DNA from 3 places in the Klebsiella quasivariicola genome. Region 3 is predicted to be linked to each of the others. Evidence: predicted binding sites of a transcription regulator. Region 3 holds the regulator's gene; each other region holds the start of a gene.
What was found. Region 3 encodes CRP, which controls carbon source genes, mostly activating them, when cyclic AMP is high. Its sites were predicted from a motif close to ATGTGANNNNNNTCACAT; they were not measured.
Positions count from the first base shown of each region.

Region 1 (3,282 bases), 2.2 Mb from region 3:
TTGCTGCGCCGTTCTGAGATTTAACGGCAGCCAGGTAACCGAAGTAGGTCCACTGGATTGCTTCCTGAGCGGTAGTCGCCGGGCCGGAGATGTCGTAGCCATATTTAGCTGCCATCTCTTTGATCTGGCCCAGTGCGCGGTGCTGTTCAGCGATTTCTTCGCGCAGACGAATGGTTGCTTCCAGATCTTCGCCGCTTTCCAGTTTCGCCTGCAGAGAGTTGAACTGGGCGAATTTGTCTTTCATCAGGAAGTCGATACCGTACAGCGCAACGCGACGGTAGTCACCGATGATACGACCACGGCCGTAAGCATCCGGCAGACCGGTCAGCACGCCGGATTTACGGCAGCGCAGGATGTCCGGGGTATAGACATCGAAAACACCCTGGTTGTGGGTTTTACGGTATTCAGTGAAGATTTTTTTCAGCATCGGGTCCAGCTCGCGATTGTACGCTTTGCAGGAACCTTCAACCATTTTGATACCACCGAACGGGATGATCGCACGTTTCAGCGGTGCTTCGGTCTGCAGACCAACGATTTTTTCCAGACCTTTCTCGATGTAGCCTGCGTCGTGAGAGGTAATAGTGGAAGCGAGGGCTGTGTCGAAATCAACAGGCGCGTGAGTGCGGTTTTCCTGTTTTACACCTTCCATTACGCTGTCCCACAGCTTGGTGGTCGCTTCAGTCGCGCCAGCCAGGAAGGATTCGTCACCTTCATATGGGGTGTAGTTTTTCTGAATAAAGTCACGGACGTTGACTTCATTCTGCCAGTCACCTTTCGCAAAACCTTCCCAGGCTGTGGCTAACTTTTCATTAAGCTCGGACATGTAACACCTACCTTCTTAAGTGGATTTTTTATTTACTGCCTGAAACAACCCTTAGTGATGGTCGTTGCCACGCAGGTAAATGACCCAGTATGTCAACCCGACCAGCAGACCCCCGCCGATAATGTTCCCGATGGTTACCGGAATCAGGTTATCAGTGATGAAGTTCATAACGGTCAGGTGAGAGAAACTTTCCGGAGTTGAACCGACCGCGGTCCAGAATTCCGGGCTCGCAAAATCGCGGATTACGATACCCATCGGGATCATAAACATGTTGGCGATGCTGTGCTCAAAGCCGCTGGCAACAAACATCGCTACCGGCAGGACCATGATCATCGCTTTATCCATCAGGCTACGACCGGAATAGCTCATCCATACGGCGAGACAAACCATCAGGTTAGCGAGGATACCGAGGCACACTGCCTCCACAAAAGTATGGTGCATTTTGTGGTCAGCGGTTTGCAGGACGTTTAGCCCCCAACCGCCGTTGGCAGTCATATATTCGCCGGATAACCACATCAGCAGCACAAACAGCAGCGCGCCTACCAGGTTACCAAAATAGACGTTGAGCCAGTTTTTTGCCAGTTGCCCCCAGGTAATTCGACCGCTGGCTTTCGCCACCACGATCAACACTGTAGAGGTAAAGAGGTCAGCGCCGCAGATAACACACAGAATCAGACCCAGGGAAAAACAGACCCCACCAATAAGCTTGGCAATCCCATAAGGCATCGCGGCAGTGCCGGTGGTCGCGGTGATATAGAATACGAAAGCGATAGAGATGAAAACGCCAGCGGTGATCGCCAGATAAAAGGTCTTCATCGGATGCTTCGTTGCTTTATAGACACCTGCTTCTTCGGCGACTTTCGCCATCGCGGCAGGGAGCAAAAGATCAAAAGGGTTGTCAGCTTTCACACTAACTCTCTCTTTATATAAGTTGGCGGTGAGATACTAACAAAGCATTATAGAAGGGAAATTGATATAGATCATATCACACCGGAACTATAAGCCTTTTTAGTGTGTGGTTTTTGCTTTTATATGCATTAACCATATGAATTATAAGTGAAAAATAAATTTTAAAATTTATAAATTATGTTGAAAATTTTCATTTTTGTCCGGATTTTTGCGTTAATTATAATGGAGTATATTAATTGAATTTAACAATTGGTAAATGAAATAAAACCAATATTTACCATTAATTAACTTTGCAACTACAAATTTTAGGAGCCATTTTACCAGGATAAAACAACGGAGCCGCGAAGGGCTCCGTTTTTGGCAACACCAACGGCGTCATTGGAGCTTATTTTGCCCAGAAAGCCGCTTTTGCCCGCTGCAGTTTTTCATAAGCCTTTAGCAGCGACTGATGGGCCGGGAAGGCCTGCAGATCGCTATCGACAGCCTGAAGGCCATAGAATGGCGCTTCGCCGCTCAGCGCCGCGCTGGCGGCTTCGACCGCGTCGGCACCGTACATGCGGATGAATGCGTTCAGGTATTGCAGCGGCTGACGCTCCTCTTCCTGGCTCAGTAGCAGCAGAGTTTGCAGGCAGCGATAGTAGTTGGCTCGTTCCGCACTGAAGACCGATGCGTTGAATTCCATGGTCCACTCGGTCCAGATCAGCGCCTGTTCCAGATCGCCGCCGGCCAGCGCCAGCATAGCTTTTAGCTCGCCAACGCGCAGGGTATGCCAGCCGTTGTCTTTCCCGGTGGCGAGACCCAATAGTTCGCGAACGCGGGTGAAGTCATCCAGACCTTCATCGTCCATCTGCTCGATCAGCGCCAGATAATCTTCTTTTTCCCACTCGCTGCCCGGCAGAGACAGAATGGTTTCGCGCAGATGAGCGCCCATGCTGTTGTTCGCCAGCCACAGATCTTCCGCCGGATAAATATCCGACATCCCCGGGACGATGATACGGCAGGCGTAAACGCCCAGGTGCTCATAGTCGGCGATGTACACTTCTTTATCTTCGGCCTTGAAGATGGCCATCAGAGTAGCGAACTCTTCTTCGGTGGTGCCGGAGAAGCTCCAGTCAACGAACGGATAGTCGGCATCCTGCTTGAACATATCCCAGGAGATCAGGCCGCTGGAGTCGATGAAGTGGGTTTCGAGGTTAGCGTGTTCGGCGACTTCTTCATCGTCGAAGGTCGGCGGCGTAAAGACGTCGAGGTCTTTCAGGCTGCGGCCCTGCAGCAGTTCTGTGACCGTACGCTCCAGCGCCACGCCGAAGTCCGGGTGGGCGCCAAAAGAGGCGAAGCAGGTGCCGTTAGCTGGGTTAAACAGCACGACGCAGATAACCGGATATTTACCACCCAGCGAGCCATCGTAGGCAAAAATTGGGAAACCTTCGGCTTCCAGTTTAGCGATCGACTCTACGACGCCTGGATAGCGCGCCATCACTTCCGCCGGGATCTCCGGCAGGCTGATGCTTTCGGCGATGATGCGGTTTTTAATGTGACGTTCAAAGACC
Region 1 covers NZ_CP022823.1:3,699,809-3,703,090, reverse strand. The annotation lists gene pflB (formate C-acetyltransferase) at 1-823, opposite strand, end outside; gene focA (formate transporter FocA) at 875-1,732, opposite strand; gene ycaO (30S ribosomal protein S12 methylthiotransferase accessory factor YcaO) at 2,118-3,282, opposite strand, start outside.
Region 1: a site for CRP is predicted at 1,792-1,809, ahead of focA (formate transporter FocA). Genes of this name have one in related genera too.

Region 2 (3,282 bases), 1.2 Mb from region 3:
GCCCCGCCGCCGCAGCTCATGCAGCGTCTGGGTGATCATTCGCGCGCCGGTGGCGGCAAAGGGGTGCCCATAGGCGATAGAGCCGCCGAGGACGTTAAACTTGCTCTCCTCTACCTCGCCGGTGGCCTGCGTGCGTCCCAGCACCTCGCGGGCAAAGCGTTCGCTTGCCAGACACTGGAGATTGGCCAGGGTCTGCGCGGCGAAGGCTTCGTGCATATCGATAAGCGTCAGATCCGCCAGCGTCAGGCCAGCTCTCTCCAGCGCCAGCGGCGTGGACCACGCTGGTCCCAGCAGCATATCCTGCCAGACATCAATAGCGGTAAAGGCGTAGCTGCGCAGATAACCCAGCGGCCTCAGCCCCAGCTCTTTGGCCCTGGACTCGGTCATCAGGATCACCGCTGCCGCGCCGTCCGTCAGCGGCGTACTGTTGGCGGCGGTGACGGTGCCATGTTTGCGGTCGAAGGCCGGGCGTAACTTCTGATAATCAGCGAGTGTTGAATTTTTACGAATGTTATTATCCTGCTCCAGCGGCTCGCGAAAAGGGGGAGCATAGGCGGTCATTACCTCTGCCGACAACTTTCCCTCTTCCCAGGCTTTGGCCGCCAACTGGTGCGAACGATGCGCCAGTGCATCCTGTTGTTCCCGGGCGATCCCCCAGCTTTTTGCCATCTGCTCGGCGGTATCGCCCATCCGCAAACCGGTTGAATATTCCGCCACCGCCGGAGGAACCGGTAACAGGTCGCGCGGCCGCAGACGCGAAAACAGCTTCAGTTTCTGACTCAGCGAGCGGGCCTTATTGGCATCCACCAGCGTACGGGCCAGTGTTTTACTGACCCCAATGGGCAATACCGAGGAGGAGTCGGCGCCGCCGGCAATACCGGCGCGGATGGTGCCGGCCATCAGGCTTTCAGCGACGTTCGCCACGGCCTGGAAACTGGTGGCGCAGGCGCGGCTGACGCTATAGGCGTCAGTATGAACGCTCATGCCGGTACCCAGCACAATTTCTCTGGCGATGTTCGGCGCTTCCGGCATCTGCACCACCTGGCCAAAGACCAGTTGCTCGATGACTTCGGCAGGAATGTCGTTGCGCGCCAGCATCTCGCCAACCACCATTTTTCCTAAATCAACGGCCGGAACGCCATGAAAAGCCGTTGCCTGACGCGCGAACGGCGTGCGTAACCCCGTGACAATGGCAATGCGATCGCCCTGACGGGTGATAAGCGGTAATGCCTGACTCATAACACTCCCCTGTTAACCAAGACAACCAAGTGGTCTGACCTGATAGCATTCTTAACTAATTTTTTACATTAAGCCAATCGGAGAAGCGCAAAATTGCGAGCCAAAACACAGTGAAGAGAAAAGGTAACGCCCCGTATTCGGGGCGTCAGGAGGAGGGATTAACGTAAGCCCAGCTGGAAGATCAGCGATTCTGCTTCGCAGCTGAAAACAAAATCGATATCCAGCTGCACACCGCCGTCAACGTCAGTAAAGGTTGGGTTAATTTTGCACGGCTCAGATTCGACATTGCGGGCTTTTTCGCTTAACGCGGCGAGCGTTTGCTCGGCTTCCGCGCGGTTGGCGAATACGCGACTGTATGAGGCGGTGCAGTCGGTGTTGTCAACAATCGTGCCAACATCCATACAGCAGCAAACCGGGGTTTCATCAGCGCTACATTTACTCATCGTGGATTTCCTCTGGAGATGCACCTGCGGTGCCAGACAAATTGTGTTTATTTTAAGCCCTGCCCCCGGTGAGCCTCCAGCCGAGAATCGCCCTGGCGGCGTTAAGTGACAGAAATCACACTTAAAAATGATCTAAAACAAAAATCCCCTTCTGTTCCCCTTGCTCTCTCCGGGATTTTTGCCAGCTGGATCGCGTTTCTGTTATCACAATTGAAAAACTTCATAAACAAACTTGCAACAACTCATCTGGTCAGACCTATACTCAGCGCACTGGTCTGATTTCTTGGTTGTACCGCAGACCCTACACTCCCGCGCTTCTGTTACGGCATGTAACATAGTTTAAAAAAAAATAACTCAATGAGGTTATGGGCATGAGCCAGAAAACCCGCTTTACCCAATCTGCCCTTGCAGTGGCTGTCGCACTTGTTTCCACCCAAGCCTGGTCAGCAGGCTTCCAGCTCAACGAATTCTCTGCATCGGGGCTGGGTCGCGCCTATTCCGGTGAAGGTGCTATCGCTGACGATGCTGGTAATGCCAGTCGTAACCCGGCATTAATTATGATGTTTGACCGCCCGACCATGTCGGCGGGCGCCGTTTTTGTCGACCCGGGCGTTAATGTTTCGGGCACCTCCCCCACCGGTAAAAGCCTGAATGCGGACAATATTGCCCCGACGGCGTGGGTGCCTAACTTCCACTTTGTCGCGCCGATTAACGATCAATTTGGTTGGGGGGCGTCCATCACCTCTAACTATGGCCTGGCAACGGAATACAACGACGACTATGCGGCCGGCAGCATGGGCGGTAAAACCGACCTGACCACCGCTAACTTCAACCTGAGCGGCGCCTACCGCCTCGACAGCAACTGGAGCTTTGGCTTAGGTTTTGATGCGGTCTACGCCAAGGCGAAGATTGAGCGCTATGCTGGCGATTTGGGTCAGATTGTCGCTGGCTCTGGCGCGCTGCCGCCAGCGCTGGCAGGCCAGGTGGCGAAGATCCCGGCCGACACGCAGATCGCCCATCTTAACGGCAACGCGTGGGGCTTTGGCTGGAACGCCGGGATCCTCTATGAGCTGGATAAGAACAACCGCTACGGTTTAACCTACCGTTCTGAGGTGAAGATCGACTTCGACGGTAACTACCGCAGCAGTCTGCCGGCGGCTTATAACCAGATCCTTGGTAACTTCGGCCTGCCCGCGGGAACCAACGGTCAGACCACCAATGGTTCATTGACGCTTAACCTGCCGGAAATGTGGGAGCTGTCGGGTTATAACCGTGTGGCACCGCAGTGGGCGGTCCACTACAGCCTGACCTACACCAGCTGGAGTCAGTTCCAGGAGCTGAAAGCGACCGGCAGCAACGGCCAGACGCTGTTCTATAAAGAGGAAGGCTTTAAAGACGCCTATCGTCTTGCGCTGGGGACCACCTATTATTACGACGATAACTGGACCTTCCGTACCGGTATTGCCTTCGATGACAGCCCGGTACCGGCCAGCAATCGCTCCATCTCTATTCCGGATCAGGATCGTCTGTGGCTGAGCGCGGGTACCACTTACGCCTTCAACCAGGATGCGTCAGTTGACGTTGGGATATCCTATATGCA
Region 2 covers NZ_CP022823.1:1,578,450-1,581,731, reverse strand. The annotation lists gene fadI (acetyl-CoA C-acyltransferase FadI) at 1-1,239, opposite strand, end outside; gene B8P98_RS08100 (YfcZ/YiiS family protein) at 1,398-1,682, opposite strand; gene fadL (long-chain fatty acid transporter FadL) at 2,054-3,282, shown strand, end outside.
Region 2: a site for CRP is predicted at 1,786-1,803, ahead of B8P98_RS08100 (YfcZ/YiiS family protein). Genes of this name have one in related genera too.

Region 3 (3,282 bases):
CAGGCCGCTCTGCCACTGCGGCCACAGCCAGACCATCCCGCCGAAGGCGATCAGGCAGCCGATAATCGTGTCAATCAGTCGGGCGATAATAAACTGTTCCCCGTTGAGCGTCAGCAGTTGCAGGGTATACACCGCCGTCACCGTAAAGCCTACCATCGCCCAGCCATAATGTTTGCGGATGATCAGATAGCTAAGTAGGGTGATCAGCAGCATCCCGCTCAGGGTATAGCTCTCCGGAACGTGAAAGTGCAACGTCAGTCCGGCGATGATCAGGCCGGCGAGCGTTCCCGCCGCCCGGTGGACAATTCGCACCCGCGTGGCGCCATAGCCGTTCTGGGTGACGAAGAGTACGGTCATCAGGATCCAGTAGGGCTTCGGCAAATGCAGGGCGTTACCCATCAGGCTGGCGATGCTCAGCATCACGCTGATGCGGGCGGCATTGCGCAGTGCGGGTGATTTCAGCGACAGATAGTTCTTTAGCGCGGGAAACAGCGGTAAACGACGCTCTTTGTCGGCCATCAGATCCCGGGCATACAGGGGGCGCTGGGTATGCAGCACCCGGGCGATGCGGCTGAAGTGCCAGGCGCAGAAGTGGCCGACCGGGTTATCCGGATGTTGCCTGGCGATCTTTTCCAGAGCCTCGATCTGTTTATCCATTTGAAAGCGCTGCGGGAAGCGATGATAGAGCATGTCATCCGCCAGCACCCGCAGGCGGGCGGCGACGGTTTGCGCATTCCAGCGGATCACCGCTTCGGCATGGCTGCGTTCCACCAGCTTTTGCACCTCTTCCGGCTGATGCAGGCTAACCGAAATATGCTCCTGCAGATCCAGCCCCATCTGGAACGCCCGCAGCAGGCGCTTGTGGTCGTTACGCTGGTTGGCGGCCAACATATGCATCTGCTGATAGCACTGGGTGATCAAATCGACCACCTTCTGCTGACGGGTGAGCAGCGGCGGCAGGGAGGTCGTCGGATCGGTATGCTGGGTCAACAGACTGTATTTGGCTTCACAATAGTCGGCCAGCTCCCGGTAAAGCAGGCTGAGCGACTCCCGCAGCGGCTGTTCGCGCCACAGCCAAAACCAGAACCAGTTAAACACGCCGTACCACAGCGTACCGAAGGCGTAGATTAGCAGCGGCTCCCAGATGGGCATATTGCCCGCCAGGCTCAGGGTAAAGATGGCGGCGATCAGCGATGCGGGCAGCAGACGCGCATGCAGCGAACTGATTTCCGCAGTGACGCCAAGCAAAAGCGCCAGACCGCTAAGGATAAGCGGCAGGGGAATCGCCTGGGCGAGCAGCAACTGTACCACCAGGCTGCATCCGGCAAACAGGCAGCCGCCGATAATCAGGCGTTTGAAAAAGCGCTTATGCGGGGTATCAAGACCGGCAATATTGCAGCAGGCGGGGACTAAGGAAAACAGCAGTCCCTGCTGGAGATGGCCGAGCAGAAGACCGATGGCCACAGGCAGACACAGCACCAGCGTTTGCCGCAGTGCATAGTTGACTTCCGGGTGGTAAATCAGCCTGCGCCACATGAGGGAAAAACAAAAACGGCGTACTGCAGGAGCAATACGCCGCTTAGCAACTTAACGGGTGCCGTAGACGACGATGGTTTTACCGTGGGCGGAAATCAGGTTCTGATCTTCCAGCATTTTCAAAATACGGCCAACCGTTTCACGAGAGCAGCCGACGATCTGACCAATTTCCTGACGGGTAATTTTAATTTGCATACCGTCCGGGTGGGTCATGGCATCCGGTTGCTTCGCCAGGTTCAGCAGCGTCTGGGCGATACGGCCCGTCACGTCGAGGAAGGCGAGGTTGCCCACTTTCTCAGACGTGACCTGCAGACGGCGAGCCATTTGCGAAGAGAGACGCATCAGAATGTCCGGGTTAACCTGGATCAGCTGACGGAATTTCTTATAAGAGATTTCGGCCACTTCACATGCGGTTTTCGCCCGTACCCAGGCGCTACGCTCCTGACCCTCTTCAAACAGGCCTAATTCACCGATGAAATCGCCCTGGTTGAGGTAGGAGAGGATCATCTCTTTACCTTCTTCATCCTTGATGAGTACAGCCACGGAGCCTTTAACGATGTAGTACAGCGTTTCTGCTTTCTCACCCTGGTGGATCAGCGTGCTTTTTGATGGGTACTTATGAATGTGGCAATGAGACAAGAACCATTCAAGGGTAGGGTCTGTTTGCGGTTTGCCAAGCACCATGCGCGGTTATCCTCTGTTATAAGCTATCTCCGGGCGCCGACACTACACGGCGTCCGGGCATGCAATCGTATTGTTTCCCTATACCTGGGAAGCTGGCTGATGATTTTTCGACAGCCCGTAATGTGAACTCCTCTGCATACATGCAGTACATCAATGTAATACTGTAGCATCCAGACTGTTTTAGCATAGCTTTCGCCGCATGTCTCCTGGTGTCTCGCTTCAGCATGACGCAGGTCGCCTTCCGTTGCGAGAATTGTTATGTGCGCGTAATCTGACAGGAATATTGCGATACTGGAGTTAAATTTTATGCAAGCGCGTGTGAAATGGGTAGAAGGGTTAACCTTTATCGGGGAGTCCGCATCGGGACACCAGATTCTGATGGATGGCAACTCCGGGGATAAGGCTCCCAGCCCGATGGAGATGGTGCTAATGGCGGCGGGCGGTTGCAGCGCGATCGATGTGGTCTCCATATTGCAAAAAGGTCGCCACGACGTGACCAACTGCGAAGTGAAGCTGACCTCTGAGCGCCGCGAAGAGGCGCCGCGTCTGTTCACGCATATTAATCTGCACTTTATCGTGACCGGTAAGGCGCTGAAAGATGCCGCCGTCTCCCGGGCAGTGGATCTGTCGGCAGAGAAATACTGCTCGGTGGCGCTGATGCTGGAAAAAGCGGTGAAGATCACCCACTCCTATGAAGTGATCGAGGCATAGTCTTTGCCTGCTGTTGTATCAAATCTCAACCCCGGCCTGACCGGGGTTTTTTCGGTTAGCCGATCTTACGACCTTCCATCAGGCGCTCGACCAGCGGCGTCATGATAAGCTCCATCGCCAGCCCCATTTTACCGCCCGGCACCACCAGGGTGTTCATGTGCGAGATAAACGACCCCTGCAGCATCGCCAGCAGCCACGGGAAGTCGATATTCTGCAGATTGCGGAAATGGATCACCACAAAGCTCTCGTCCAGCGAGGGGATCGCTTTGGCGGCAAACGGGTTGGAGGTATCCACCGTCGGCACGCGCTGAAAGTTGATATGGGTACGGGAAAATTGCGGCGTAATGAAGT
Region 3 covers NZ_CP022823.1:406,083-409,364, forward strand. The annotation lists gene B8P98_RS01925 (YccS/YhfK family putative transporter) at 1-1,536, opposite strand, end outside; gene crp (cAMP-activated global transcriptional regulator CRP) at 1,588-2,220, opposite strand; gene B8P98_RS01940 (OsmC family protein) at 2,527-2,931, shown strand; gene B8P98_RS01945 (phosphoribulokinase) at 2,987-3,282, opposite strand, start outside.